Regions from separate parts of the Arthrobacter sp. PL16 genome, predicted to be linked through region 3. Evidence: riboswitches for the same ligand, from Rfam matches in the RefSeq annotation. Region 3 holds a riboswitch; each other region holds the start of a gene.

Region 1 (9,579 bases), 510 kb from region 3:
CAGCCGTACCAGGCGATCAGGAGTCCCAGTACGACGGCGGACACCACCGCGATCCCGAATCCGGACACAGAGCGGGTCAGGCTGGCCTGCAGATGGCTCTGTAACTGGCCGGATTCAACCAGGTTGGCGCCTGCCGCCAGCACGTCGTGGAGCGGGGGGAGGAAGACCCGGGTAGACGGGCTCGCCAGGTATTGCGGGCCGAATTCCCAGAGGGCAAAGAACAGGACGACGGCCAGGGATTTCCAGCCCGCACGGCCGCCGTATCCGGCGAGGGCGGACAGCCGACCGGTCTTTCGCCGGATTTCCTGGCTGGACGGTCCGACGGCGGAGGCGGCCTCGGGCAGTCGGGTTAGCACAGCTGTCATGAGGCGGCGCTCCTTTCGAGAGGTTGTTCATCGGGGGCGGTGCCATCCGGGAGGATTTTCCGGTGCCCGGAGTCCTGGGCTAGGCGAACCTCTTCGCGCAGGAGGGACCAGACCTGGTGCCGGTGTTCCACAAAGGCGGGATGCGAGCGGATGTCCGCGTCGCCGTGGCGGTCGGGGATGTTGATGTCGATGATTTTCTTGAGCTTGCCCGGGCGGGCACTCAGCACTGCCACGCGCTGGCCGAGGTAGACCGCTTCATCGATCCCGTGGGTGATGAACACGATTGTCTTTCCCGTGGCTTTCCAGATCCTCAGGAGCTCGTCCTGGAGCTGTTCGCGTGTCTGTGCATCCAATGCGGCGAAGGGCTCGTCCATCAACAGAACGTCCGGCTCGTAGGCGAGGCTTCTGGCGATGGCTACCCGCTGTTTCATACCGCCGGAGAGCTCGTGCGGGTACCGGTCCTCGAATCCAGCGAGGCCGACCAGATCGAGGAACTCGCTGGCCTTCGCCGCCCGTTCCTTCCTGGCCAGGCCCGCGTTTTCCAGGCCGATGGAAACATTGGCTGAGGCCGTACGCCAGGGGAACAGCGCGTACTGCTGGAAAACGACGGCGCGGTCGTGGCCGGGCCCTGTCACTTCCCGGCCGTCCACGAGAACCTGTCCCGAGGTTGGGCGGGAAAGCCCGGCCAGCAGGTCCAACAGGGTGGTCTTGCCTGAGCCGCTGGGACCTACCAGGGTGAGGAATTCGCCGGTGGCCACGTCCAGGGTGAGGTCATGAAGGGCTGTGAGGACGGACGGTGCAGCCTGGCGCCGGATACTCCTGCCGGCACCTTTGCCCTGACGGACCGTAAATTCCTTGGTGACGTTCCGGAGGCTGATCTTGGGTGTCATTTCTGCCCTCTCGAGCTCGATGCCGACGCGGATGTTTCCAGCAGGTTGAACTCGTTGGTGTAGAGCTTGTTGGTGTCCAGGTCACCGTCGATGATTCCCGCGGACTTCAGGTAATCGGCCCAGCGGGTGAAGTCCTGGTCCTGGATCCGGCCCCCCGGCGATGCCACACCCACGCTCTTCCAATACTTCAGTGCCTCCGTGCTCTCGTTACGGTCCCGCTTGGCAATGATTTCCTCGAACATGGCGATTACCTGCTCCCGCGGTGTGGTGCGTTCCCACTCGATCGCCTTGGCGACTCCAGTGACCACGGTGCGGCTGGTTTTCGGATTTTTCTCGAGGAAGTCCTTCCGCAGGACGTACTGGCCGGCGTCGAACGGCCCACCGATCACGCCGATGTCGGTGAAAAGGGCACTGATTCCTCCTTCGGCCAGCGCCCGGTCCTGAAGCACCCCGCCCAAAGTCCCAACGTCCACCTGTTTTTTGCGGAGGGCGACTTCCGTTTCGTTCGGCGGGACCACCACGAGCTGGACCTGCTTGATTTCCTCAGGCGTCAAACCACCGTTCTTCAGGTGCGTGGTGATGACCGCTTCGTGGTGGGCGCCCAGAGTGTTCACGGCGATCTTCCTACCGATCAGGTCCCGCGCGGTCTTGATGGTGTTCCCCTCCTCCACGTAGTACCCCGTGAAGGTGTCCTCGTCCTCGCCGTAGTAGTTGATGACGGCCTGAACGGGAGCGCCCGCCTCGATCAGCTTGATCACGGCACCGGTGAACGCCCCCCCCCGATGTCCGTCTGGTCCGTGGCCACGGACTGGATGCTCTGCGGCCCGCTCGTGGTGTTACTCACCCACTCGAGCTTCACGTCCTCCAGATATCCAAGCTCCTCGGCCACTTCCAAGAGGGCAACGGTATTCGGCGAACCCTGGTAGCGAACGGTTTTCACTTCAGCGCTGGCATCGATCCCGGCCGACCGCGCCGTTGCAGCACCCCCACAACCGGACAGCACCAGTGAGACTGCCATGGCAGCTGCCACGCCTGCGGCGGGGATAGTTCGTGCGGGCAGGAATCGATCTTTCATGATGGTGGATCTTTCTGCAGATCAGGCCTGGATCCGGGCCGGCTGGCTCGTGGAACCCACTAGAGCAGAGAACGATCACCGGCAGAAGACACCTGAAACAGCGCGAAACCACACGCAATGCCGGGACATCCTGGGCAACAGGAGACCCCGCTGCGTCGTCAGCGGACGCGGTGGCGCACCTGGCTACACAGCGCGAAATCTCGGGTAACCCGGCGTAAGGCATACAGGCAACGCGTCGTCATCACCGTTCACAGTGCGACGCAGAGGGCACGGCTGCACAACAGTCCCTGGAGATCCCTCGCCGTGCTCATTCGAGCTGTCGAAGCTCGTGGTGTCACATTGTCGAGCCGCCGCCGTTGGCCGCTCGACCTCCGCGCGGAGCTATTCGCATCGCTACCGCAACCATGTGACCGTCGCCGGTCCGCGCCACTCGAACACCTGTGCCCTGAAGGCCTGCTCCATACGGGCTAGGGTCCCGGGCCCCCGCTAAGCCGCTCTGGTGGCAGGGGGTTCCGTGCCTGGGTCTAAGACAGGGGCGGAAGCGCTGATTTCCTGGGTCTAAGAAAGCGGCGGAAGCGCTGATTTCCTGGGTCTAAGAAAGCGGCGGAAGCGCTGATTTGAGGGATTCAGCCGCGGAGCACGGGTCATTGGCTTCTGTGATGGCTCGTACGACGACGACTCGGCGGGCTCCTGCTTCGATGACGTGGCCGATGGTGGCGTGATCTATTCCGCCGATGGCAAACCAGGCACGCTGAGAGCCGGTTTCGGTCGTGCGTGCTGCTGCGTAATCCACTAGTTCGAGCCCCGCGGCAGCACGTCCGGGCTTTGTGGGGGTGGCCCAGACAGGACCGGCGCAGAAGTAGTCCAGTTCGTCGATGGCCATGGCAGCGTCGACGTGGGCCGGAGTGTGGGTGGAGAGACCGATCACTGGATGGGGGCCCATCAGGTGCCGCGCGGCAGGTAGGGATACATCGTCCTGCCCCACATGTAAGACGTGCGCGCCACTGAGAAGGGCGATATCGGCCCTGTCATTGGCCGAGAATAGTTTGCCGTGCCGTTGCGCAGCTGCGCTGAGAACATCCAAGCAGGCAAGTTCCTCGGCTGCCTCGATGTTCTTGTCACGGAGTTGGATGATGTCCACGCCTCCTCTGTATGCGGCGTCGACGAAATCGGCGAAGTCGCCTTTTCCTTTCCGCGAATCAGTGCACAGATACAGCTGCGCACTGGCAAGTCTCTGCCTGTACAGGGCTGCCGTATTGCTCGTGGACGACGCTCCACCATCCGACGGATTCGACAGGAAGGGAGCCATACCCGCATTGGAAGCCATGCGCCTTAGACTAATGGCTCCACGGGAGCCCGAGTTTCGGCAGTAGCACCACGCTGACCTCATCAGGGCTGAGAGGGCGTCCGACGCCGACCGTATGAACCTGAACCGGTTGATCCCGGCGTAGGAAGGACCCCTGTGACTCTGAAGAACCCGGACCGCACCTGCCATACCGTCGTCGTCGGTGCGGGCATCGTCGGATTGGCCATCGGCTGGGAGGCCAGCCGCCGCGGCCACCGGGTCACCCTGGTAGATCCCGCGCCCGCTTCCGGAGCGACCCATGCTGCAGCCGGGATGCTGGCCCCCGTCAGTGAGCTTCATTACCAGGAGGAATCCCTACTGGACCTGACCCTGCCCTCAGCCCGGATCTACCAAGAATTCACCAAAGAGTTGGAAACTGCTTCCGGTGTCGGAACCGGTTACCAGCGGACACCGACACTGATCGTGGCCATAGACGCAGCGGACCGGCGGGCCCTGACCGACCTGTGCTCCGTGCAGGTGGGCCTTGGGCTCGAGGTCGAGGAACTCACGACCGGCCGGGCGCGGCGTTTGGAGCCGCTGCTGGGTCCGCAACTGACCGGCGCATGCCTGGTTCCCGGGGATCATCAGGTGGATCCCCGGGCACTGGCTGCAGCCCTTCAAGCAGCATTGGCAAAGAACCCATCGGTGCGCTCGGTGCCGGTTCCAGTTTCCGCGGTCATCCACGGCGATGCTGCTGACTCCACTGCTGTAACCGGTGTGCTGCTGGAGGACGGAGAGCGGATCAACGCGGATGAGGTCATCCTGGCCAACGGAATCGGCACGAAGGACATCGCCGGCCTACCGGCGGGGCTACGGCTACCCTTGCGCCCGGTGTACGGGGACATCCTCCGAATGCGCGTTCCCGAACATCTCAGACCGCTCGTAACCTCGACGGTCCGCGGACTGGTCCGCGGCTCACCTGTCTATGTGGTGCCTCGGCAGGACGGGACGGTGGTGATCGGCGCCACTCAACGCGAAAACGGGTCCGCCGGTCTCTCTGCCGGCGGTGTGTATGAGCTGTTACGGGATGCGCAGGTGCTGATCCCCGCCGTCGCGGAGCTGGAACTGCTGGAAGCCCTCTGCCGGCCCCGACCCGGGACCCCAGACAATGCACCTCTGCTCGGCCGGTGCACGAACCCGGACGGTTCCGACGTGCGCGGGCTTGTTATCGCCACCGGCTTCTTCCGACACGGAGTACTACTGGCACCGATTACTGCTCACCTCTGCGCTGACCTGATCACCCGGAAAACACCGCAGACCGACATCAAGCGATTTCGGCCCGGCCGGTTCAGCTCTTCAGTGCACGTGCCTGAAAACTCTCGGCACAGGGCTTCGCGCCACAACAGTTCCCCTGCAACGGTAAGGACCACCACATGAGCTACACACTGAATGGGCGGGCCCGGGACACTGTGCCGGTTTCCACCCTCAAGCATCTGGTCGCCGAAATCACCGGGCGGGAACTGAGCGATACCGGGCAGCCCCTGGATGAGCGGCGACTGGGGGTAGCGGTCGCGGTCAACGCCGAGGTCGTACCCCGTCACCGGTGGGCCGGAGTAACCATCAACGACGGTGACGACATCGAAGTTCTGACCGCCGTCCAGGGAGGATGAGACGATGCCTGACAACGACGCGTTAGAGATCGACGGGGTTGCCTTTACCTCGCGGCTGATCATGGGGACCGGCGGAGCGCCGAGCCTGGAAGGTCTGGGGGCGGCACTGGCCGCATCGGAGACGGAACTGACAACCGTGGCGCTACGGCGCTACACCGCGGAGGCCGGCAGTTCGCTCTTCGAACTACTCGATGAGCAAGGGATCCGGATCCTCCCGAACACCGCGGGGTGTTTCACTGCCCGTGAGGCGGTCATGACCGCTGAGATGGCGCGGGAGGCACTGGCAACGGACTGGGTAAAACTGGAAGTCATCGCCGACGAACAGACCCTGCTACCGGATGCGCTGGAACTTGTCGAGGCTACCGAAACGCTCGTAAGGAAAGGCTTCAAGGTCTTCGCCTACACCAACGACGATCCCGTTCTTGCCCGACGGCTGGAACAAATCGGAGCAGCAGCCGTGATGCCATTGGGATCGCCCATCGGAACGGGACTAGGCATCCTCAACCCCCACAACATAGAACTCATCGCCTCGAGGGCAACAGTTCCGGTAGTCCTCGATGCAGGGATCGGTACCGCATCCGACGCCGCCCTCGCCATGGAACTGGGCTGCGATGCGGTTCTGCTCGCCACAGCAGTAACCAGAGCACAAGACCCAACAAGAATGGCGACAGCCTTCAAGCACGCCGTCATCGCCGGCAGGCTCGCTTCGCAAGCCGGCCGGATACCCCGACGGACCCACGCACAAGCCTCCTCCCCCATCAGGGACCGCCCCGACGTCTGACATCGCGTGATTCGCCATCGGAAGTGCAGGTTCGAGACCGCCTTGTCCTGACCGAGGAACAGGTCGATCACGTCGCAACGACGTGCTTCGAGTCCATCGCAGATGAATGCGCGGAAGATGGGTGCGGTTGCATGTCGAGAACCGACCAGCCGGCTCCGACCTCTTCATGTACGCACCACGGAACCCCAACCAAGGAGTCGAAGATGAAATACATGATCATGATGTTCGGATCAGCCGAAGGCATGACGCAAACCGCGGACCCGGCATGGATTCAGGAGATGATCGGGTTCATGATCCAGATCGATAAGGACCTGACAGAATCCGGCGAGTTGGTCTTCAACGCCGGCCTGGCTGACGGCAGCACCGCGAAAACCGTCAGAAAGACCGACCACGGCGTGATCGCCACCGACGGTCCCTACGCGGAGTCCAAGGAATCCCTCATCGGGTACTGGGTGGTGGATGTAGCAAGCGAGGAAAGGGCACTCGAAATTTGCTCCAGCATCGTCAAGTATTCCGGCACGGTGGAGTTGAGGGTTGTTCAGGACGGGCCCCCGGATGTCTGACGACCGATAGGGCGGCCACCCCGTGACACGGGAAAGCCCGCCACTGGAGGACCTGCTGCGCAAGCTCGCGCCGCAGGTCCTTGGCGTGCTCACCCGCCGCAACGGCCAGTTCGACGCCTGCGAGGACGCCGTCCAGGAAGCACTGCTGGAAGCATCCCTCCAATGGGCGCAGGGTTGCCTTCCGGATAATCCGTTTCACTGGCTGATGACCGTTGCCCAACGGCGCCTGGTGGACCAGTGGCGAAGCGAAAGCGCCCGGCGCCGTCGAGAGGGAACCTTCACCCTGCAGTTCTCCACCCGGCAGCCTGAGGGAGGCGCGCCCGACTCCTGCGCAGGCGACGACGTGGTGACACCGGATGCCGATGACACCCTGATGCTCCTGTATCTATGCTGTCATCCCGCCCTTTCACCGCCCTCACAACTTGCCCTGACGCTGAGGGCCGTGGGAGGCCTGACCTGCGCCCAGATCGCCAGCGCCTTTATGGTTCCCGAGGCAACCATGGCCCAGCGGATCAGCCGGGCAAAGGGCAGCATCACACGAGCAGGCGCCCGCTTCGAAGTCCCCACGCCCGCCGAAACAATGGCGAGGACCGCCGTCGTACAGCAGGTTCTCTACCTCATCTTCAACGAAGGGTACGCCGCAAGCTCAGGACGATCCCTGCAACGGACAGACCTCACCGGTGAAGCCATCCGGCTTACCCGGCTGCTGCTGGGCGTAACTCCGGCGACGAACGTGGCCCGGGCAGAGACATGTGGCCTGCTTGCCCTTATGCTGCTGACCGATGCCAGGCGATCCGCCCGCACCTTGGCCGACGGCGCCCTCGTCCCGCTCTCTGAGCAGGACCGGAGTCTCTGGGATGCCGGCCAGATTCGCGAAGGGGTCCTCCTCCTGACAAGTACCTTGGGCAAGGTTCCGATTGGCCCGTACCAGGTGCAGGCGGCTATCGCGGCCATCCACGACGAAGCCTCGAGGGTGGAGGATACGGACTGGCCCCAGATCCTGGCCCTCTACGAAGTACTGGAGCAGGTGGCACCGAGCCCGATCGTGACACTGAACCGTGCCGTCGCCGTCGCCATGGTCAAGGGACCCCTCGCGGGATTGGCAGTGCTGGGTACGGTCGAGAAAGACCCGCAGCTCGCCCGCAGCCACCGCCCCCTCGCAGTCCGGGCGCACCTGCTCGAACTCTCCGGGCACGTGGCGGCCGCCCGCGAGGCCTACCTCGTGGCAGCGGCCGCCACGGCGAGTCTTCCGGAGCGCCGCTATCTCGCTGGGCGGGCCGCGCGGCTGACCCAGCAGCCCCACCGACCTCAGGACCACAGCGAGGGTTGAGTCTGATCACTAGTACGCCCGGCGACTCGAGCGTCGGTCCGACCGTCCGACCACCCTCACGACACAACCAAAAGCGAGTCCGCGCAGCACCGCACCCGTAACCTCGCTCTCCCGCGCCCGCATCATGGGGGTGCGGCAAGGAGCATGGCAGTAAGGAGCCCGGCGGTCGACGAACCGGTCATGACCTACCCGATATGCCACCTCCCTTCGGATTTCAACTGCGCAGCCGCTCAGGGCCGTCGTCGTCAGGGGCGGGGTGGGGCCCGGAACTGAGTACGGGGGCCACCGTGCGTAGGAGCTTTGGTGGTCCCGAAGCTGAGGCACCTGGATGAGTCCGTCCGTTTCTGCCCCTAGAGAGAGGGCTCCGGTTCGGGCTCGACAGGGAGGGCTGAAGCATGGTGCATCCAGGGCGACGCTAAGGCCCGCCGATGAATGAAGTATTCGCCCACCGCCACGCTGATGACCCATGATGCTCCGATGAGAAGCGCGCGGGTCAGCTCGTCCACCGGACCGATGAGGAGAACCCATGGGATCGTCACGACGACGACGGTTCCCTGGGCGATGCCGATGGCGTAGGCGCGGGTCATCCATTCGCTGTGCCGAACGTAATCATGACGGCGGACGGCGAGGAATCCCAGGACGAGGCTCACGACCATGGCTGACCCGAAGATCAGCCGAAGGACCAGCAGGAGCGGCCCGTCATGGGGTGGGAGGTCATAGAAGAGCGCCATCCACAGACCCGACAGGGCAGCCAGCAAACCGGTGGGAACGAGGATGCGACCGGCCCTCCGGTGCCAGCTGGTCCTGCCCCTCTTACCCCGGCGCAGTGAGGGAACGAACTGGAACGATCCGAGCAGCAGGTAGACGGTGACCGTGGGGATGTGTAGCAGCACAGGAATCGGAGAGTCGAAGAAGCGTGCGTTCTCTGGTGTGATCGCGCCTCCCGCCAGTTGGGTCAGGCGCACGGACCCGGCGAGAACGGGAACGAGGCTGAGGAAGATCAGGCTGACGGGTACGAGCCACCGTACCCAGTGCATCCGATCTGGTTTCGGAGGTGGGCCCGGATTCGGAGTGGTTGCGGGGTGCAGCGGTGCGATGACGGGTTTTCTGGTGGATTTCACCGGATGTCCTTTGTCGGATAGGCCGGCGAGGAGATTGTCAGCTCCTGCGAAGTGTCCATCAGATGGCACTACTCAAGGCTTTGGCAGGCGGATCGAGGGGGCCCTGATCCAGCCGGAAGGGTGGGTAGTCGTCGCGCATCAGCGCCGTGTAGGTGATCGTTCGGTAGGCCCACCGATTGATGCCCATGATCAGGTTGAAGAGCCCCAGGCGGTAGACGCCGGTGAACAGCAGGATCACCGCGGTGATGAACACCAGCAAGCCCAGCAGCGACATCCCATTGGTGCCTCCATCAGCTGAGGATGCCCATACGCTGCCGGTCAGTGCCGCGACGATGAGCACATGGGGCAGGGCAAGGAGCCAGGACTTGATCAGGACCTTCCAGTGGGAAAGTTTCTCGGGATAGTCCACCTCGAAGGTGGCCGGGTAATCGGCGTGCGCGAGGGTGAACGGCGGGTACTTGTCCGTGCCCAGGACGCCGTTGGCGTAGAACGCGACCCT
Region 2 (9,579 bases), on a different contig from region 3:
CCTCGCGCGCCGCGAATCAGTGGACCGCCAGATGATCGTCCGCCAGAGCGACGACAGGATCCAGATCGGCGTGCTCGAGGACGGTATCCTCGCGGAGCATTTCGTCTCGAGGACACAGCAGGACTCCCTGATCGGGAACGTGTACGTCGGTAAGGTGCAGAACGTGCTCCCCAGCATGGAAGCGGCCTTCGTCGACATCGGACGCGGCCGCAACGCGGTCCTCTACGCCGGTGAGGTCAACTGGGACGCCGCGGGCCTCGACGGGCAGCCGCGTCGCATCGAGCTCGCGCTGAAGTCCGGTGATCCGGTCCTCGTGCAGGTCACCAAGGATCCCGTGGGACACAAGGGTGCCCGCCTGACCAGCCAGATCTCCCTGCCCGGGCGCTACCTCGTGTACGTCCCCGGCGGTTCCATGACGGGCATCTCCCGCAAGCTGCCCGACGTCGAGCGCAACCGCCTCAAGCGCATCCTCAAGGACCGCCTGCCCGAGAACGCCGGCGTGATCGTCCGCACCGCGGCGGAGGGCGCGAGCGAGGAGGAGCTGACGCACGACATCAACCGCCTTCGCGCTCAGTGGGAGGAGATCGAACGGAAGGCCGGCTCGACCAAGACGCTGGCCCCCGAACTGCTCTACGGCGAGCCCGACCTCACCATCAAGGTGGTCCGGGATGTCTTCAACGAAGACTTCTCCAAGCTCGTCGTCTCGGGTGAGGACGCCTGGGACACCATCGAGGCCTACGTCATGTACGTGGCGCCCGATCTCGTGGGCAGGCTCGAGAAGTGGACCAGTGAGGAGGACATCTTCACGGCGTCGCGCATCGACGAGCAGATCTCCAAGGCCCTCGAACGCAAGGTCTTCCTGCCGTCGGGCGGTTCCCTCGTCATCGACCGGACCGAGGCCATGACCGTGGTCGACGTCAACACCGGCAAGTTCACCGGCAGCGGCGGAAACCTCGAGGAGACCGTCACCAAGAACAACCTCGAGGCAGCAGAGGAGGTCGTCCGCCAACTCCGACTCCGCGACATCGGTGGCATCATCGTGATCGACTTCATCGACATGGTGCTGGAAGCGAACCGCGACCTCGTCCTGCGTCGCCTGGTCGAATGCCTCGGACGGGACAGGACCAAGCACCAGGTTGCCGAGGTGACCTCGCTGGGCCTCGTCCAGATGACGCGGAAGCGCATGGGCACCGGCCTGCTGGAGGTCTTCGGCGAGGACTGCGAGCACTGTGCCGGCCGTGGCGTCGTCACCCACATGGAGCCCGTGGAATTCCGCGGTTCCCCTCCCATGCCGGACAACCAGCAGCAGTCCCGCCAGGACAAGCTCTCGCGCAGCGAGCGCAAGCGGAACCGCGGCCGGGGTGGCCAGGAGCAGGACGACGTCGTGACCCCGCCTCCCGCCCCCGTGGCGGACAGCCCTGACCGCGTCGCGAAGGCGGAGGCTGCGCGTGCGGCCCTGGCGAGCATCGCGGCAGCGACCCATCATGCCCACGAGGAGCCGGCAGATCATGCGGTAGCCCAGGCGGACATCCAGGTGACGGAAGCCGTGCTGACCATCAACGGTGAGACGGTCACGCTGCCCCGGGCGGAGAACCGCCGCCAGGCCGTGCAGGAGGAGGCGGAGGCACCGTCGTCGACCCGCCTGACGCTCGACAGCCTCAGCGAGGCATTCAATCGGGTGTCGGTCCCTGAATCCGGCTCCCATCCCGAGGATGCTGTCCAGCACCCCGCCGAGTCCGCAGGCACGGGGAATTCGAGGCCGGCGCAGGCCTCGGTGCAGAACGTGCCCGCGGCAGGACCGGTCGAGCCTCCGGTTCGCCGTCCGCGCCGTCGTGTCGCCCGCAGCGCACAGGGCGCGGCGGACACCGCCATCGAGACGCAGGGCACCGACAACGCCGCCGAACCGTCGGGCACGCGGCACGTGTCACGTGCCCAGGCGCCCGCCCGTACGCCCGACGCCTCAGCGGCCGAGCCCCTGATCTTCGGCGTCGGAGTACCGGCCTCGGAGCTGTAGGGCTGCAGCCGTCGCACCGGCAGGTCCGGACACGACGGTCGGGAGGGCCGGAGTCCACCAGGGCTCCGGCCCTCCCGCGCGTGCGGCGCCCGTGCGCGGCCTCCACCCCGAGGGCGGCTGGGCTATGCTGGCCCGTGACACGGGGTGCCCTGCCGGATGCAGGGCTGAGATCAAACCCGTCGAACCTGATCTAGTGGGCGCGCTGCGCCTCAGGCCTAGCGGAGGGATGTCACACATGGAAGCTGCCCGAACATCGAGGAGCGCAGGCTCCAGGATCCCCAACATCCTCAGCATCGCCGGATCGGACCCCAGCGGTGGGGCGGGTATCCAGGCGGATATCAAGAGCATCAGTGCCAACGGCGGCTATGCGTTGGCGGTCGTGACGGCCCTGACTGCCCAGAACACGCTCGGCGTCACGGGCGTGCACACGCCGCCCGTCGAGTTCCTGCGCCGGCAACTCGACGCCGTCTCCGACGACGTCGCGCTCGACGCCGTGAAGATCGGAATGCTCGGTAGCGCTGACGTCGCCCGCTGCGTCGCCCAGTGGCTCGACGACGTGCTCCCGGCCGTCGTCGTGCTCGATCCGGTGATGGTTGCCACCAGCGGCGCCCGACTGCTCGACGACGACGCGGTGCGGGCCGTCGTCGACCTGGCCGCCCGCGCGTCCCTCGTCACCCCCAACATCGCGGAGCTCGCCGTCCTCGTGGGTGCCGAGCCGGCGGCCTCCTGGCCCGAGGCCCTGCACCAGGGTGAGGTGCTGGCCGCGCTCCTCGGGACGCGCGTCCTCGTGAAGGGCGGGCACCTTCCCGGCGAACGCTGCCCCGACGCCCTCATCCCTGGTCCACAGGGGCCGGGTGAACCAGAGCAGACGGTCGTCGTCGACGGCCGGCGGGTGGATACCGAGAATGCACACGGGACGGGATGCTCGCTCTCGTCCGCCATCGCCACGCGCTATGCGGTCACGGCCGACTGGCCGGAGGCCGTGCGTGAGGCGAAGTTCTGGCTCGAAGGTGCGCTCGAGTCCTCGTGTTCCCTGGATGTGGGACGTGGCAGCGGCCCGGTCCACCACTTCCACTCGATGCCCGAGCCCCGCCATCACCAGCTCTTCACCGACCTCGCGTGGCGCGATACCGCAGCGATCCGCAGGGACGTCCTCGGGCTTCCCTTTGTTGCCGGGCTGACCGACGGCAGCCTGCGGCCTGCCGACTTCGCCTACTATCTGCAGCAGGACGCCCTGTACCTCCGGGAGTACTCCGGCGTCCTCGCCCGGACAGCGGCCCTTGCGCCCGCTGACGACGAGCGGCTGTTCTGGCTCCGGGCCGCGACGTCGTGCCTGGAGACCGAGGCGGAGCTGCACCGGACGTGGCTCACGAGGGAGGCCGGGACGCGTTTCGGCGAGGGTTCGGCGGATCCGGTCACGCGCGCGTACTGCGACCACCTCATGGCAACGGCCGCCCGGGGCTCCTATGCGGAGCTCGTGGCCGCGGTCCTTCCCTGCTTCTGGCTCTACGCCGTGGTGGGGGACTACGTGCAGGAACAGGTGCGGGACGAAGGGGTGGAGCGTGGTCCCGACGGTGTCCATCCCTACGCACAGTGGATCGCCACCTACGCGGACCCTGGATTCGCCGAGGCGACCGCGCAGGCGAAGCGTGTCGCCGACCGCGCACACAGATGCGCTTCGCCCACCGAACGGGCCGCGATGCTGAGGGCGTTCCACTGGTCCTCCGTCTACGAGCGGGACTTCTTCGACGCAGCCCGGTCCTCTCGGATGCGGGCCGGGTCGCTCCGCGCCGCGGATTTGCGGGAAGGCGCCGTCCTGCCGTAATCTGGATCTTCGGTGCATCCGCCTGTTAACCGGCATGTCCGGCGGCAACCATATGGGGTTTCCCCTGAAGGATGTCCACCGGACACGAGCAGCCCCAGGGTTGCGGTGTTCTGGTCGCACAGAGCGGGTCCGGCACCATGAGCCTTCAACGGCTCGCCGCCGAGACGCACCCGAGTTTTTTCATCAGAAGTCAGATCGTCGAGAGAAGTGAGTTCCCAAGTGGTGTACGCGATTGTCCGCGCAGGCGGCCGCCAAGAAAAGGTTTCTGTAGGAGACCTAGTTACCCTTGACCGCGTCACCGGTAAGGCAGGAAGCACGTTCAAGCTTCCCGCCCTCCTTCTGGTTGACGGCGCCAAGATCACCTCCGCAGCGGAGGACCTCGAGAAGGTCGCCGTCACTGCCGAGATCATCGAGAATCTTCGTGGACCGAAGATTGTCATCCAGAAGTTCAAGAACAAGACCGGCTACAAGAAGCGCCAGGGTCACCGTTCGGAACTGACCCGCGTCAAAATCACAGGCATCGCGTAGTCCCTTTGGACTCACGATCGGTCACGTACGAAACTTCAGCGAAGGCAGGCATAACTCATGGCACATAAGAAGGGCGCAAGCTCCACTCGTAACGGCCGCGATTCGAACGCACAGTACCTCGGCGTCAAGCGCTTCGGTGGCCAGGTCGTCAAGGCCGGCGAGATCATCGTCCGCCAGCGCGGCACCCACTTCCACCCGGGCGCCAATGTCGGCCGCGGCGGCGACGACACCCTGTTCGCACTCGAGGCAGGTGCCGTTGAATTCGGTACCCGTCGCGGTCGCAAGGTCGTCAACATCGTAGGCGCGGCAGCAGAGTAGTTCTGCCTGCGCAACAGTGCACCAAGCATTCGGGTGGGGTGAGTCTCTACGGCTCGCCCCACCTTCTTTTAAGCCGGCCAGACCCGGCACAGTGAAGCATTTGTAGAAGGAGACCAACGTGGCGAGCTTCGTTGACCGCGTAGTCCTGCACGTATCCGGAGGCACTGGTGGCCACGGCTGCGTCTCCGTCCATCGCGAGAAGTTCAAGCCCCTCGGCGGGCCCGACGGCGGTAACGGCGGCGACGGCGGCGATGTCATCCTTCGCGTCGACCACCAGACGACGACGCTCCTCGACTTCCACCACGCGCCCCACCGGCATGCCACGAACGGCGGCAACGGGATGGGTGACTGGCGCGGCGGCAAGAGTGGCGAGACCCTGATCCTGTCCGTCCCGGACGGCACCGTCGTCAAGACCAAGGACGGCGAGGTCCTGGCCGACCTCGTTGGCGAGGGCACCGAATTCGTGGCCGCCGCCGGCGGCCAGGGAGGGCTCGGCAATGCTGCGCTGTCCTCCGCGAAGCGCAAGGCTCCCGGCTTCGCCCTCCTCGGCATTCCCGGGGACGAGCGCGACGTCGTCCTGGAACTCAAGTCCATCGCGGACATCGCCCTCGTCGGGTTCCCGTCTGCAGGCAAGTCCAGCCTCATCGCTGCCATGTCAGCGGCGCGGCCGAAGATCGCCGACTACCCCTTCACCACGCTCGTGCCCAACCTCGGCGTCGTCGAGGCCGGGTCCACCCGCTTCACCATTGCCGACGTCCCGGGCCTCATCGAAGGCGCCAGCGAGGGTAAGGGTCTCGGGCACCACTTCCTGCGCCACGTCGAGCGCTGCGCGGCCCTCGTGCACGTCCTCGACTGTGCAGCGCTGGAGGCGGACCGCGACCCGCTGAACGACCTGGCCATTATCGAGCGCGAGCTCGAGAAGTATGCCGTGGACATGAGCTTCGCGGGACCGGACGGCGACGTCATCCCGCTCAACGAGCGGCCCCGCCTGATCGCACTGAACAAGGTGGACGTCCCCGACGGCAAGGACATGGCAGGCTTCGTCCGTCCCGAGCTCGAGTCCCGCGGCTACCGCGTGTTCGAGGTGTCGGCGTCCAGCCACGAGGGCCTCCGTCAACTCGGATTCGCCATGGCGGAGATCGTCGAGGATGCCCGCAGGGCGGTAGCGACGGCACCGCCCGTGGTAGCGCCCCCCGTGCTGCGTCCGCGCGGCGTCAACGCTGCCTCCTTCCGCATCCGCAACGAGGAGAAGGACGCACTGCCGCTCTACCGCGTACTCGGCGAGAAGCCCGAGCGCTGGGTCAAGCAGACCGACTTCACCAATGACGAGGCCGTGGGCTACCTCGCCGACCGCCTCGCCAAGCTCGGTGTCGAGGAGCAGCTGTTCAAGTCGGGCGCGAAACCCGGCGACACCGTGGTGATCGGCGAGGGCGACGGCGTCGTCTTCGACTGGGAGCCCACGATGATGGGCGGCGCCGAGCTGCTGGCAGGTCCACGCGGCAGCGACCTGCGCCTCGCAGAGTACATCCGGCCGACTCGCGAGCAGAAGCGTGAGGAGTACCAGGAGCGCAAGGACGCCAAGGCTGCTGCCCGGGCGGACCTCGAAGCGGACCGCAAGGCCGGTGTCTGGACCGAGTCGGTGCAGGACCGCAAGAAGCACGTGTCGGCAGGTTCGCCGGGTGACGCCGAAGATCAAGAGTCAAGGAATCAATGACCGCAGCTGAAACCCTGACGAACCGCTCGGGCCTGGCAACGGCCAGGCGCATAGTCGTCAAAGTGGGATCGTCCTCCCTGACGTCGGTGTCCGGCGGTATCTCCGAGGAGGCACTGACACGACTGTCCACCGTGCTCGCCCATCGGAGGAACGCCGGAACCGAGATCATCCTGGTTTCCTCCGGCGCGATCGCTGCCGGACTGGCGCCGCTCGGCCTGCTGCGGCGGCCGACCCAGCTCTCCTCGCAGCAGGCGGCCGCGAGCGTGGGTCAGGGACTCCTCATGGCTCGCTACACGGAGGCTTTCGGTGCCCACGGTGTGACGGTGAGCCAGGTGCTGCTGACGGTCGAAGACCTCATCCGCCGCACCCACTATGCCAACGCCCACCGTGCCATGGAGCGCCTCCTGAATTTCGGCGTCGTGCCCATCGTCAACGAGAACGACACAGTGGCAAGCCACGAGATCCGGTTCGGCGACAACGACCGCCTCGCCGCCCTCGTCGCGCACCTCGTGAAGGCCGACGCCCTGATCCTGCTCTCCGACGTCGACGCACTGTACGACGGACCGCCCAAGGATGGTGCGCTACGGATTCCCGAGGTGAGATCGCCGGCGGACCTCGAGGACGTCACCATCGGCAGCCCGGGCAAGGCCGGTGTAGGCACAGGCGGCATGGCCACGAAGGTCGAAGCCGCGACCATCGCCGCGAGCTCGGGGATCCCGGCGCTCGTCACGTCGACGGCCAACGCGGCAGCAGCCCTGGCGGGCGACGATGTCGGAACCTGGTTCAGCTCGACCGGCAGGCGGCAACCCATCCGGCTGCTCTGGCTCGCTCATCTAGCTCGGATCCACGGGAGCCTCGTCCTCGACGACGGCGCCGCCCGGGCCGTGGGTGAAGGTGGCCGGTCGCTCCTGCCAGCCGGGATCGATCGGATCTCCGGAACGTTCGAGGCGGGTGACCCCGTGGAGATGGTGGACCGCACCGGGCGCGTGGTGGCCCGCGGACTCGTGAACTACAGCTCGGTCGAACTTCCCCGCATGCTGGGGCGGTCCACCGGCGACATCGCCCGGGAGTTCGGCTCGGAATACGAACGCTCCATCGTCCACGTCAATGATCTGGTGGTCCTCTAGCAATCGTCAGCTGCACTCTCACATGCCGGACAACAGTGGGGTGCGTCGCGGTAGCTCGCTAAACTCGCAGGATGACTGATTTAGTGACAGGGGATGCCCCGGACACCGATGCCGCAGCCGCAGCCGCCAGAGCCAGTGACCTCACGGCTGCAATTCACGACATCACCGACCGATCCCGGTCGGCCGCCCGGGTGATCGGCCGGGCGAACCGCTCCCGCAAGGACCGCGTGCTCCAGGCCGTCGCCGTCGCCCTGGTCCAGCGGCAGGCTGCCATCCTCGAGGCGAATGCCCGTGATATAGCCGCAGGACGCGCCAACAACACCTCCGCCTACATTTTGGACCGCCTCACGCTTACTCCCGAGCGGATGCAGGGCCTGGCCACGGCGCTCGAAGAGCTGGCGGCGTTGCCTGATCCGGTCGGCTCGGCGGTGCGTGCCCAGACGCTTCCCAACGGAATCCGCATGCGTCAGATCCGGGTACCGCTGGGAGTTGTGGCAGCTATCTACGAGGCGCGTCCCAACGTGACGATCGATATCGCCGGCCTCGCAGTCAAGAGCGGCAACGCCGTGATCCTCCGGGGCGGCAATGCCGCAAACCACACCAATGCCGCCCTGATCGGGATCCTCCGTGACACCCTCATCGAGCACGGCTTCCCGGCAGACGTGGTGCAGACCATCGACCCGTTCGGCAGAAGGGGTGCCACAGCTCTCATGAAAGCCCGGGGTCGGGTGGACGTGCTGATTCCACGCGGCGGGCGGGACCTCATCCAGACAGTGGTCAGTCACGCGACAGTACCGGTCATCGAGACGGGGGAGGGGAACGTCCACATCTTCCTCGACGAATCGGCTGACGAGGACATGGCCGTCGACATCCTGCTCAATGCGAAGACCCAGCGGCCGAGCGTCTGCAACACGGTGGAAACCCTGCTCATCCACAGTGGTGCCAAAGCCGCTCCGGAGGTGTTGCGAGCCCTTTCGGAGGCTGGAGTGCACCTTCACGTCGACAAGCGGACCGCTCAGCTGCTGCCGAAGGGAGCTTCCATGCAGCTAGCCACCGACGACGACTGGGGCGAGGAGTACATGGCGCTGGATCTCGCGGTGGCAACGGTGGATTCCGTGGACGAGGCGCTCGCACACATCCGGCGCTGGAGCACGGGCCACAGCGAAGCGATCATCACCAACAACCTGCGGAACGCGGAAGCCTTCGTTGCCGGGGTCGACTCGGCCGCGGTCCTCGTGAACGCCTCGACCCGCTTCGTCGACGGCGGGGAGCTGGGCCTCGGAGCCGAAGTCGGCATCTCCACCCAGAAAATGCACGCCCGCGGACCCATGGGGCTTACTGAACTCACCACCACGAAGTGGATCCTGAACGGTGACGGGCAGATCCGCCGCTGACGGCTCCTGCCCCTCCGGGGAACCCGCTGCCCCTGTACGCGTACCATTGGGGTAACGCCCACGCCGGCCGGACTGGTCCGGCCGGATCCGACCTGATTGAGGACACACGATGCTCTACTCCCTCGGCAGCGCACTGCTGGCGACCGAAGCCCTGGAACAGCACACCGAACTGCCGATGCCCGCCATCGCATACGGGCTGATCGCCATGGGCATCCTCCTCACCCTCATGCTCGTCACGGTCTCCTTCTCGAACGTCCGCAACCGCCACGAGGCCGTCGAGGAACACCTCGACCCCCACAAGCAGCACGCCAACAACCACGATCACGGCGAAGCGAACCGGCACTAGCCGTACAGGTCAAAAGTGGACAGCATCGAGCGGGACGTCATGGGTGGTCCGCGGCAACGGCATCGTGACGGTTCGCCCTGGCGCCTCGGAGTCATGGGCGGCACCTTCGACCCCATCCATCATGGCCACCTCGTGGCGGCCAGCGAGGTCGCCTCGGTGTTCGACTTGGACGAAGTGGTGTTCGTCCCGACCGGGCAGCCGTGGCAGAAGGCGGATAAGGACGTCACGGCCGCCGAGCACCGCTACCTCATGACGGTGATCGCGACGGCGTCGAACCCCAGCTTCACCGTCAGCCGCGTCGACATCGATCGGC
Region 3 (9,579 bases):
GCGTATCTCGACGGTCGGATGATGGTGGCTCAGCCGCGCGTCGAAGTAGATCTGGCCGAGGTCGACCGGAACGCCGCACTCGAGGAGACCCTCGACCAGCGCATGGTAGTTCTCCGCCGTGCCGAAGATCTCCGATGGTCCTGCCATGGGCCACCGGCTCCATGCCTGCCACCGGTAGCTGGCGTAGCCGGTGTCCGTTCCGTTCCAGAACGGAGAGTTGCTGGACAGGGCGATCAGCACCGGCAGCCACACCCGGATCCTGTCGAGGACTGCCACAGCCTCGTCATCGTTGTCCACGCTGACGTGCACGTGGCACCCGCAGGTCAGCTGTTCCTTCGAGGTGATGGCGAACCGGTGGTCCATCTCCTCGTAGCGCGCGCCGTTCGTGCAGGCGGGCAGGGCGGGCAGTGGCGAGGTTGCGAGCGCCGCTGCCCGTGCTCCCGCGCGCACCGCCGCATCGTCGGCCATCGCCCTGCAGCGGACCACATCGACGGCGAGGTCGTGGACGTTGTCGTGCGGTCGGGTGCCGGTCTCGATCTGCTCCTGCTTGATCTCGCGGGTGATGCGGCTGTCCAGCCCCAGGTCGAACACCGCCTGGCCGAGGGGGAGGGGAGCGCCATCCGCCGCATCGACCAGGAGGAACTCCTCCTCCACTCCGAAAGTCCTCATCGCGAGGCCTTCTGGTCGGGGGAGAACGGACGGGATGCTGTGCAGGCCATGTAGTGGACAAGAGTGACCATCGGTGGCTCCTCATTGAGGCTGGCGACAGGCCGCTGCTGAACCTGATGTCGTCCGGCAACCATAAGCACGCTGATTACCTTCGGGCAACGCCAAAATGCACCCGTGGCAAGGGTGGCGGATCCCGGGTCGGAGCATCCTGCGCTGGTACCGATCTAAATCAGGGTTGTCGTCCTTCCCGAAGGAGATGGGGTGCCTGGTGCTCCAGCGTGGTCCGGAAGACCTGTGCCGCGTCCCCGGGCAGTGCTGCCGCCGCCACGAACCCGTCGGGCCGCACGAGGTACAGCATTCCCGACCGGAGCCGGGTGGCACCTGTGGTGGGGAAGGCGTGGAAGGGGAGTTCGAGACTCCCCGCTGCCGTCTCCGATCTCTCCAGGACAGCAGGATCCGCGGCGTACACGTGCACCTGCCAGATCGCAGGACGGAGCACCTCGAAATTGTCGCCGGTCCACGGCAGGCGGCGCCCGACGACGGCACCCCGGCGTCGTCCGTGGGCCGGACCGTCCATCCAGTAGTGGATGCGAACCTGGCCCAGATACCCGGCGAGGCGCCGTCCGACCGGCAGACGGGGGAAAAGGGCGACGGCGACCGGCAGCACGACCCGGGGCACGTACCTGCGCACGGCCATCACGACCCTGGAAGAGGATGTCAGGCCGCGGAACACCATGTCCGTCGTCGTGAGCAGGCGCACGGCTACGGGCCGTCGTTCCGCCTCGTAACGGTTGAGGAGGGTCTCGGGTGCGTGCCCGGCGACGACGTCGGCGAGCTTGAATGCGAGGTTGTGGGCGTCCTGCAGACCCGTGTTCATGCCCTGGGCGCCGACCGGCGAATGGACGTGCGCGGCGTCCCCGGCGAGGAACACGGACCCGATCCGGAAGTGCGCGGCGATCCGGTGGTGGATGCGGTAGCTGGAGAACCAGCGGTAGTCCTCGTAGGTGACGCCGAACGCCTCGGTCATCCGGCGCCGCGCGAAGTCCTCGGTGACCGACGGGGTGTCGTCGTCGCCCGCGGTACCGATGAGCCGCTGGCCGTTCCTGCCCGCGTCGTCGGGCCGCATGGGAAAGGCGAGGAGGAACTCCGTCGCTTCCTGGCGGATGTTGACGGAGGCGGGAGGAAGCCCGGTCACTCCCACCGCGTCGACGAGGTAGAACGTCTGCCTGCTCGTGGTGCCCTCGAAGGCGGTGCCGCACTGGGCCCGGACAAGCGACGACGCGCCGTCGCAACCGACTACGAACCGCGCGCGGAGTGAGGACGGCCCGGCTGGACCATCGAGGTGCGCGAGCACGCCGTCGTCCGCCTGATCCTGATCCAGGGATAGGAGCCGGTGGCCCCACCGGACCGAACCGCCGAGCGCCAGCAGATTGTCGACGAGGAGCCGCTCATTGGCGCTCTGCTCCAGCATGTGTATGCCGGGGTAGGGGGACAGCCCCCTGCCGAGCTCGCCCAGCGGGACCGGTGCGAAGGCCCTGCGCCCGAAACCCGGCCGCACGGAGTCGGCGTGCACGGACTCGGCCAGCACCCGCTCCGCGACGCCGAGCTGGTCGTAGATCTCCATGGACCGCGAGTGCACGCCCAGAGCGCGGGACTCCACCGTTGGGCCGTCCTTGCCGTCGATCAGCGCTACCCGGACGCCCAACTTCACCAGCCAGTTCGCGAGCATCAGGCCGGTGGGGCCGGCTCCTACCACCAGGACGTCGATGCTTCCGGCGTCATGCCGTTCGTCCTGCTTCGTCGCGGGTCTCGTTGCCGGTTCCATGGTCAGCGTTCAAGGATGGTGCACACACACGCGCGGTTGCCCTCTGCATCGGCGAGGACCGTGAATGACGGCGCCTCGGCGTCGTCGACCACGGTTCCCCCGGCAGCGACGGCGGCGGCGATGCGCGCGTCCGCAGCATCGTGGGGAAGCCAGACATCGAGGTGGAAGCGCTGTCGCGGCGTCTCGTGTGCATCGGTGTGCTGGAACCACAGGAGTGGGACGCGACCCGTGGGATCCGCGACATCATCGCCGTCGACCGCGCTCGCGTCACCCGTCAGCAATGCTGCCCAGAACGGTCCGATACCCGCCACATCCGCGGTATCCAGCGCGAGCTCGACGACGGCGGGTGCCGCCGGGTCCGAGGTGATGCCGCGCTCGGCGGCGAGGTTGCTGATACGCCGGGCGAGATCGACGTCGCGCTGTGTCACCCCCGAGGCATCGTGGCTGAGGAGCTTCACGTCCACATGAGGGTAGGTCAGGGAGATGTCGGGGTGGTGGTTCGCGTCCTCGGCGAGTTCGCCGATGGCCGAGACGAGCGCGAGGCCCGTGGTGAAGTCCCGTGTGAGGAAGCGGGCGTGCAGTGCCTGGGCGAGCCTGCGCCAGTCGCCGAGCCCGGCGTCGAGGATCTGCTGGGTGCTGAGGATGCTCATGCCGCCAGTATCGTCCGGCGTCGGCCTGGTGCAAAGGCCACAGGGGAGGCGGATGTGGTTCCCGCGCCCCCAGCTGTGATTTGACTCGCGTTGACCCATCGTTCAGGGTTTTAGGTCTGTCCTAGTCCTCCAACCCACGCGCCCGCGCCCGACTACCTTCCTGCGCGCGCTGAAGGAACCCATTCCCCATGCCTGAATCCGCATCAAAGGCGCCGTCCACGACGGACCGCGCCGCCGGTGAGTCCCATCGGTCGCCGCACCTCACCCGGGCGCTGAGCAACCGCCACATCCAACTGCTCGCCATCGGCGGAGCGATCGGGACCGGCCTCTTCATGGGCTCCGGGAAGACCATCTCGCTCGCCGGTCCGTCGGTCATCTTCGTGTACATGATCATCGGCTTCATGCTGTTCTTCGTCATGCGGGCCATGGGGGAGATCCTGCTCTCGAACCTCGAGTACAAGTCCTTCAGCGACTTCGCGGGAGACCTGCTCGGGCCATGGGCCGGCTTCTTCACAGGCTGGTCCTACTGGTTCTTCTGGGTCGTGACCGGCGTCGCCGATATCGTGGCCATCGCCGGCTACGTGGACCTCCTCGCTCCCGGCACGCCGCTCTGGATCCCGGCCCTCGCCACCCCCGTGGTGCTCCTGCTCCTGAACCTGCCCACCGTCAAGGCATTCGGCGAGGCCGAGTTCTGGTTCGCCATCATCAAGGTCGTCGCCATCTTGGCGCTGATCGTCACGGGCATCGTCATGATCGCCACGCGCTTCACCTCGCCAGGTGGCGCGGTCGCCGACATCGCAAACATCTGGAACGACGGCGGCATGTTCCCCCACGGACTGTTCGGCTTCATCCTCGGCTTCCAGATCGCGATCTTCGCGTTCGCGGGCATCGAACTCGTCGGCACCGCCGCCGCCGAGACGAAGGATCCGGAGAAGACGCTGCCGCGTGCCATCAACTCGATTCCCGTCCGTGTCCTCCTCTTCTACGTGGGAGCCCTCACCGTCATCATGGCGGTGAACCCGTGGCGCACCATCGATCCTGCGAACAGTCCCTTCATCGGCATGTTCGCGCTCGCCGGTCTCGGCATCGCCGCCGTCGTCGTGAACCTCGTCGTGCTCACCTCGGCCGCCTCCAGCGCCAACTCCGGCATCTACTCGACGTCGCGCATGGTGTACGGGCTCGCCCAGGACGGCAACGCACCGGACTCCTTCGGCAAACTGAGCTCGCGCAAAGTTCCACAGAACGCGCTGCTCTTCTCGTGCATCTTCCTGCTGGCCGGCCTGGTCCTGCTGTATTCGGGCGACTCCCTGATCGGCGCCTTCACCGTGGTCACGTCCGTCGCCTCGGTCCTGACGATGTTCGTCTGGTCCATGATCCTGATCAGCTACCTGGCGTTCCGCCGTCGCCGGCCGGAATTGCACGAGCAGTCCTCCTTCAAGATGCCCGGCTCCTCGTTCATGCCCTACGTGGTCCTTGCGTTCTTCCTGTTCATGCTCGTAGCGCTCGCGCAGGCGGATGACACGCGACTCGCACTGTTCGTGGCACCCATCTGGTTCGTCCTGCTCGGAGCTGCATGGCTCGTCAATCGCCGGACTCCGCTCCAGCAGGCACGCATCGAAGGGCACCGCGCCTCCCTGCGGGCCGAGCGCGCGCAGACGGTGGCGCAGCACTAGCAATGCCGGATGCCGGAGGACAGCCCTGTGTGGGCCGTCCTCCGGCGGCCCGCCGGCATGAACAGTGCGACGGGCGCATGAAAAAGGAGGAGCACCCTCAGGGGTGCTCCTCCTCGAGGTACTACGGCTCAGGTGAGGTCGCGTGTTTTCGAAAAGCGGTCGATCGCCTTCTGCGTGGAGCGGTTGGTGAGCACCTGGATGGTGGTGCTGACCGCTCCCGAGATGATGGCGAACACCAGTGCCGAACGCAGGGTGTTCTCCAGTCCGTCCTTGCTCTTCGGCGGCGCCTCGCCCGTGATCCTCTGCCACAGGAAGTCGACGAGCTTGGTGCCGACGAAGCCCGCACCCACGCTCATACCCACACCGAGCAGCTTGAACACTACGTTCATGGTTTCTCCTTCTCCTCCGATAGTCCTGCTCCTACCCTAGCCTCGAAGCACGGGCCTCCGCAGGGAGGAAGCGCACGGCGCCGGTAGCCACAGGTGTAGGATCGGGATCGCTCAACCAACTTACGACAGGGGAGCGCCGACCCGCAGCATGCTGCCGGATCGGGCGCTGAGAGTGCGGACCGCCGCAGACCCTCGAACCTGATCCGGCTAGTACCGGCGAAGGGAGTCGAGTTCTCAGAGTGCGAGGGTGCTGCTTCGGCAGCGGCCGGCACTATCCCCTCCTGTACCTCAGGAGGAAACACCATGGCATCATCTACCGCACTCAAGGGCACCTTTGCGCAGACCAACCAGTGGCGGGTCGTCGACATCGTGGTGGCCTCGGTCATCGCCGTCGCCGTCGGCGTCCTGTTCTTCGCCTGGTCTGCCGGCTACTCCGGCATCAGCCTGCTCACAGCGGCCTTCCCGCCGCTCGCCGGTCTCTACTCCGGCGGCTGGCTCATCGCCGGCGTACTCGGCGGTCTGATCATCCGCAAGCCCGGCGCGGCCGTCTACTGCGAGGTCCTCGCGGCAGCCGTATCGGCCCTCATCGGCACCCAGTTCGGCATCCTCGTCCTCGTGTCCGGGCTCATCCAGGGACTCGGCGCCGAACTGGTCTTCCTGCTGTTCCTGTACCGGAAGTGGAACCTGCCCGTGGCGCTGCTCGCCGGCCTCGTCGCAGGTCTCGCCCTCGCCATCAGCGAGAACATCATGTACAACGCACTCTGGACCATCGAGTTCAAGGTCCTGTACACGGTCTTCGCCGCCATCTCGGGCATCGTCATCGCTGGTCTGCTGTCCTGGCTGGCGATGCGCGGGCTTGCCAAAACCGGCGTCCTGTCCTCCTTCGCGGCCGGCCGTACGGCGGACGTGTGACACCAGCCCACACACCGGACCCGGCAGCCGTGCACGTCAGCGCGCGGGGCTGGGGCTGGCGCCACGCCGGCCGGAAGGCCTTCGCTGCGCGCCACCTCGACCTGGACATCCAGGCGGGCGAGCGCGTGCTGCTCCTCGGCGCGTCCGGTGCAGGGAAGTCGACGGTGCTGCACGCGCTGGCAGGGGTACTCGGGTCCAGCGACGAAGGTGAGCAGGAGGGCGAACTCCTGCTCGACGGCGCGCACCCCGCCACCGTGAGGGGCCGCGCAGGCCTCGTCCTGCAGGACCCGGAGACGCAGGTAGTCCTCGCACGGGTGGGCGACGAGGTGGCTTTCGCGGCCGAGAACCTCGCCGTACCCCGGGATGAGATCTGGCAGCGCGTGGAACGGGCGCTCGACGACGTCGGGCTGGACCTTCCGCTCGATCATCCGACCACCGCACTGTCGGGTGGCCAGAAGCAGCGGCTCGCGCTCGCGGCCGTCCTTGCCATGGAACCGGGGTTGCTCCTGCTCGACGAGCCCACCGCCAACCTTGACCCGGACGGCGTCCTCGAGGTTCGTGACGCCGTCGTCCGCGTCCTCGAGCGCACCGGGGCCACGCTCGTCGTCGTCGAGCACCGCGTTGCGGTGTGGGCCGACGTCGTCGACCGGGTGATCGTGCTCGACGCCGGGGGAGGAGTGCTCGCGGACGGCGCACCGGCCACGGTGCTGGTACAGGAGGCGACGCGGACACGGCTCGCGGAAGCGGGCGTGTGGGTGCCGGACTGGCAGCCCGCTGTCGGTGGGACCACGCCGGGCGCAGGCGGCGAAGTGCTGCTGTCCGCCACGGACATCACCGTTGCCCGCACGAAGCGTGGTCCCACTGCCGTCGGGCCCCTCGATCTCACGGTCCATGCGGCACACGCCCTCAGCATCACCGGGCCCAATGGTGCCGGGAAGTCGACGGCGGCACTGACGCTCGGGGGCCTGCTGCGCCCGCGGGCCGGAGGCGTGGAGGCGTCGCCGAGCCTGGCAGGATCGGCGGGCGCGGATCCGTTCCGCTGGCGCTCGTCGCAGCTCGTGCAGCGCATCGGCACGGTGTTCCAGGAGCCCGAGCACCAGTTCCTCACCGCGAGCGTCTTGGCTGAACTCGAGTTCGGCCCGCAGAGGGTCGGTGCTGCCGTGAATCCGGGGCGGACCGCCGAACTCGCCGAACGGCTCCGCCTCACCCACCTGCTGGGAGCCAATCCCTTCACCCTCTCCGGCGGGGAGAAGCGGCGCCTGTCCGTGGCGACGATGCTCGCTACCGCTCCGCGGATCCTCATCCTCGACGAGCCGACGTTCGGACAGGATGCCCTGACCTGGGCGGAGCTCGTGACCCTGCTACGGGAACTGATCGACGACGGAGTGGCCGTCCTGTCGGTGACCCATGACGCCGAGTTCATCGAGGCCCTGGGGGGTGCCACCCTGCACGTCTCCGGTGGAGCGGGACGGCTGGTGTCCCCGTGAGCACCGACTACCTGACTCCGGTCCTCACCGGCAGGACGCTCCTGCGGGCGAATCCCCTGTCGAAGCTGTTCGCCGCCGTCGCCATCACCCTCGCCCTGCTCGTGAGTATCGACTGGGTGAGCGCCGCGGTTGTCCTGGCCTGCGAGCTCGCGCTCATGCCGCTCCTGGGCATCAGTCTGTGGGGACTCGCCCGGCGGATCTGGCCACTCCTCATCGCCGCTGCGGTCGGCGCCTACGGAACCGCGCTGCTCGCCGAGAAGAGCGGCGGTGTCCTGGTCGATGCCGGGCCGTTCCTCTTCACCGAGGGCTCCGTCGCATCGGGCATCGCCGTCGGGCTGCGGAGCCTGGCGCTCGCGCTTCCCGGCATCTTCGTCCTGCTGACCACGGACCCCACGGACCTCGCCGACGCCCTCGCACAGAAGCTGCACCTGCCGCACCGGTTCGTCCTCGGCGGGCTGGCGTCCCTGCGGCTCGTGGGGCTGCTCGTGGAGCAGTGGCAATCGCTGGGGCTCGCGCGGCATGCACGGGGAATCGGCTCGGACGGATCGCTGGTCGCGCGGACCCGCAACCTGCTGGGGCAGTCCTTCGGTCTGATCGTGCAGGCCATCCGTCGAGCCACCCGGCTGGCGACGGCGATGGAGGCTCGCGGTTTCGGGGGCGATACGCGCACGTGGGCGCGTGAGAGTACGTTCTCGGGCCTCGACGCCGTCGTCGCCGTCGTCGGACTCCTGATCGCAGTGGGCGCCGTGACGGCGGCCGTCCTCGCCGGGACATGGAACTTCATCCTGTCCTGACCGGCTCGGGGACCGGTCGGACGCAGAGAAGTGGCCGGACGCAGAGAAGTGGCCGGACACGGAGAAGTCGCCGGACGCGGAACGGCCGCGACAGGTTCGCCTGTCGCGGCCGTCGGGTGACTCCGGTGCTGCTAGAGCACGTCCGAGAGGAACGAGCGCAGGCGCGGCGTCTGCGCATCGTCGAAGATTGCGGCCGGGGGGCCGGATTCGACGACCACGCCGCCATCCATGAAGGTCACGGTGTCGGAGACGTTGCGGGAAAAGCCCATCTCGTGCGTGACGACGACCATGGTCATGCCAGCCGTAGCGAGATCCGCCATCAGGGCCAGGACGCCCTTGACGAGCTCCGGGTCCAGGGCGGAGGTCGCTTCGTCGAAGAACATCACCTCGGGATCCATGGCCAGGGCCCGGGCGATCGCGACGCGCTGCTGCTGTCCACCGGACAGGTTGCCCGGACGGACATCGGCCTTGTGCCTCAGGCCCACGAGGTCCAGCTGGGCGAGGGCCTTCTCCCGCGCCTCGCCGGCGGACATCCGGCGGAGCTTCCGGAGGGCCAGCGAGACGTTCTCCAGCACCGTCTTGTGCGGGAAGAGGTTGAACTGCTGGAACACCATCCCAATACGCCGACGCAGCTCGTCCGGGTTGTCCTTGAGGACGGACCGTCCGTCGAGCAGGATGTCCCCCTCGTCCGGTTCGATCAGTCGGTTCAGGACGCGCAGGAGCGTCGACTTCCCGGAGCCGGACGGGCCGATGACGGACGCCGTCGTCCCCTGCTCCACGTGCAGGTCGATACCTCGCAGCACATGGTTGGTGCCGAAGGACAGGTGCAGGTTCTGCCCCGTCAGGGTTCCCGATTCGATGGTCGTCACGCCTTTGCTCCTTCGCCGATCCTCGCGGCCAGTTCATCCGGTTCGGGCTTCTGCTTCTTGCCCACGCGGAGTCGGTTGTCGATGAAGTTGACCAGGTGGGTCAGCGGAATGGTCAGGCACAGGTACAACACGCCGGCCGCGATGAGCGGCGACAGGTTGCCGGTGTTGCTGGCGGCGTCGTTACCGACCCGGAAGAGCTCGCGCTCACTGGCGACGAGACCGATGAAGTAGATCAGCGACGACTCCTTGATGAGCGAGATGAACTGGTTCACCAGGGCGGGCAGCACGCGCCGCACGCCCTGGGGGACCAC

The links. Region 3 has a riboswitch for thiamine pyrophosphate ahead of RCH21_RS04685 (ECF transporter S component). Riboswitches for the same ligand answer to the same signal wherever they lie in the genome.
Region 1: linked by a shared signal. The riboswitch ahead of thiO (glycine oxidase ThiO) and the one ahead of RCH21_RS04685 (ECF transporter S component) in region 3 are both predicted to bind thiamine pyrophosphate.
Region 2: linked by a shared signal. The riboswitch ahead of thiD (bifunctional hydroxymethylpyrimidine kinase/phosphomethylpyrimidine kinase) and the one ahead of RCH21_RS04685 (ECF transporter S component) in region 3 are both predicted to bind thiamine pyrophosphate.

What each region holds. Positions count from the first base shown of each region.
Region 1 covers NZ_JAXCIC010000002.1:713,260-722,838, reverse strand. Annotated here, with positions in the region: gene RCH21_RS07110 (ABC transporter permease) at 1-365, opposite strand, end outside; gene RCH21_RS07105 (ABC transporter ATP-binding protein) at 362-1,255, opposite strand; gene RCH21_RS07100 (ABC transporter substrate-binding protein) at 1,252-2,013, opposite strand; gene RCH21_RS07095 (hypothetical protein) at 2,010-2,330, opposite strand; gene thiE (thiamine phosphate synthase) at 2,923-3,657, opposite strand; TPP riboswitch at 3,669-3,801, shown strand; gene thiO (glycine oxidase ThiO) at 3,793-5,052, shown strand; gene thiS (sulfur carrier protein ThiS) at 5,049-5,285, shown strand; gene RCH21_RS07075 (thiazole synthase) at 5,290-6,066, shown strand; gene RCH21_RS07070 (YciI family protein) at 6,270-6,629, shown strand; gene RCH21_RS07065 (RNA polymerase sigma factor) at 6,652-7,959, shown strand; gene RCH21_RS07060 (DUF2306 domain-containing protein) at 8,310-9,080, opposite strand; gene RCH21_RS07055 (DUF4389 domain-containing protein) at 9,139-9,579, opposite strand, start outside.
Region 2 covers NZ_JAXCIC010000004.1:203,746-213,324, reverse strand. Annotated here, with positions in the region: gene RCH21_RS10535 (Rne/Rng family ribonuclease) at 1-2,014, shown strand, start outside; TPP riboswitch at 2,145-2,258, shown strand; gene thiD (bifunctional hydroxymethylpyrimidine kinase/phosphomethylpyrimidine kinase) at 2,250-3,839, shown strand; gene rplU (50S ribosomal protein L21) at 4,059-4,367, shown strand; gene rpmA (50S ribosomal protein L27) at 4,425-4,685, shown strand; gene obgE (GTPase ObgE) at 4,804-6,399, shown strand; gene proB (glutamate 5-kinase) at 6,396-7,526, shown strand; gene RCH21_RS10505 (glutamate-5-semialdehyde dehydrogenase) at 7,598-8,920, shown strand; gene RCH21_RS10500 (hypothetical protein) at 9,030-9,266, shown strand; gene nadD (nicotinate-nucleotide adenylyltransferase) at 9,360-9,579, shown strand, end outside.
Region 3 covers NZ_JAXCIC010000002.1:203,122-212,700, forward strand. Annotated here, with positions in the region: gene RCH21_RS04660 (carboxylate-amine ligase) at 1-669, opposite strand, end outside; gene RCH21_RS04665 (FAD-dependent monooxygenase) at 899-2,494, opposite strand; gene RCH21_RS04670 (4a-hydroxytetrahydrobiopterin dehydratase) at 2,497-3,144, opposite strand; gene cycA (D-serine/D-alanine/glycine transporter) at 3,333-4,817, shown strand; gene RCH21_RS04680 (DUF4235 domain-containing protein) at 4,946-5,206, opposite strand; TPP riboswitch at 5,324-5,448, shown strand; gene RCH21_RS04685 (ECF transporter S component) at 5,510-6,118, shown strand; gene RCH21_RS04690 (ABC transporter ATP-binding protein) at 6,115-7,605, shown strand; gene RCH21_RS04695 (energy-coupling factor transporter transmembrane component T family protein) at 7,602-8,399, shown strand; gene RCH21_RS04700 (amino acid ABC transporter ATP-binding protein) at 8,531-9,268, opposite strand; gene RCH21_RS04705 (amino acid ABC transporter permease) at 9,265-9,579, opposite strand, start outside.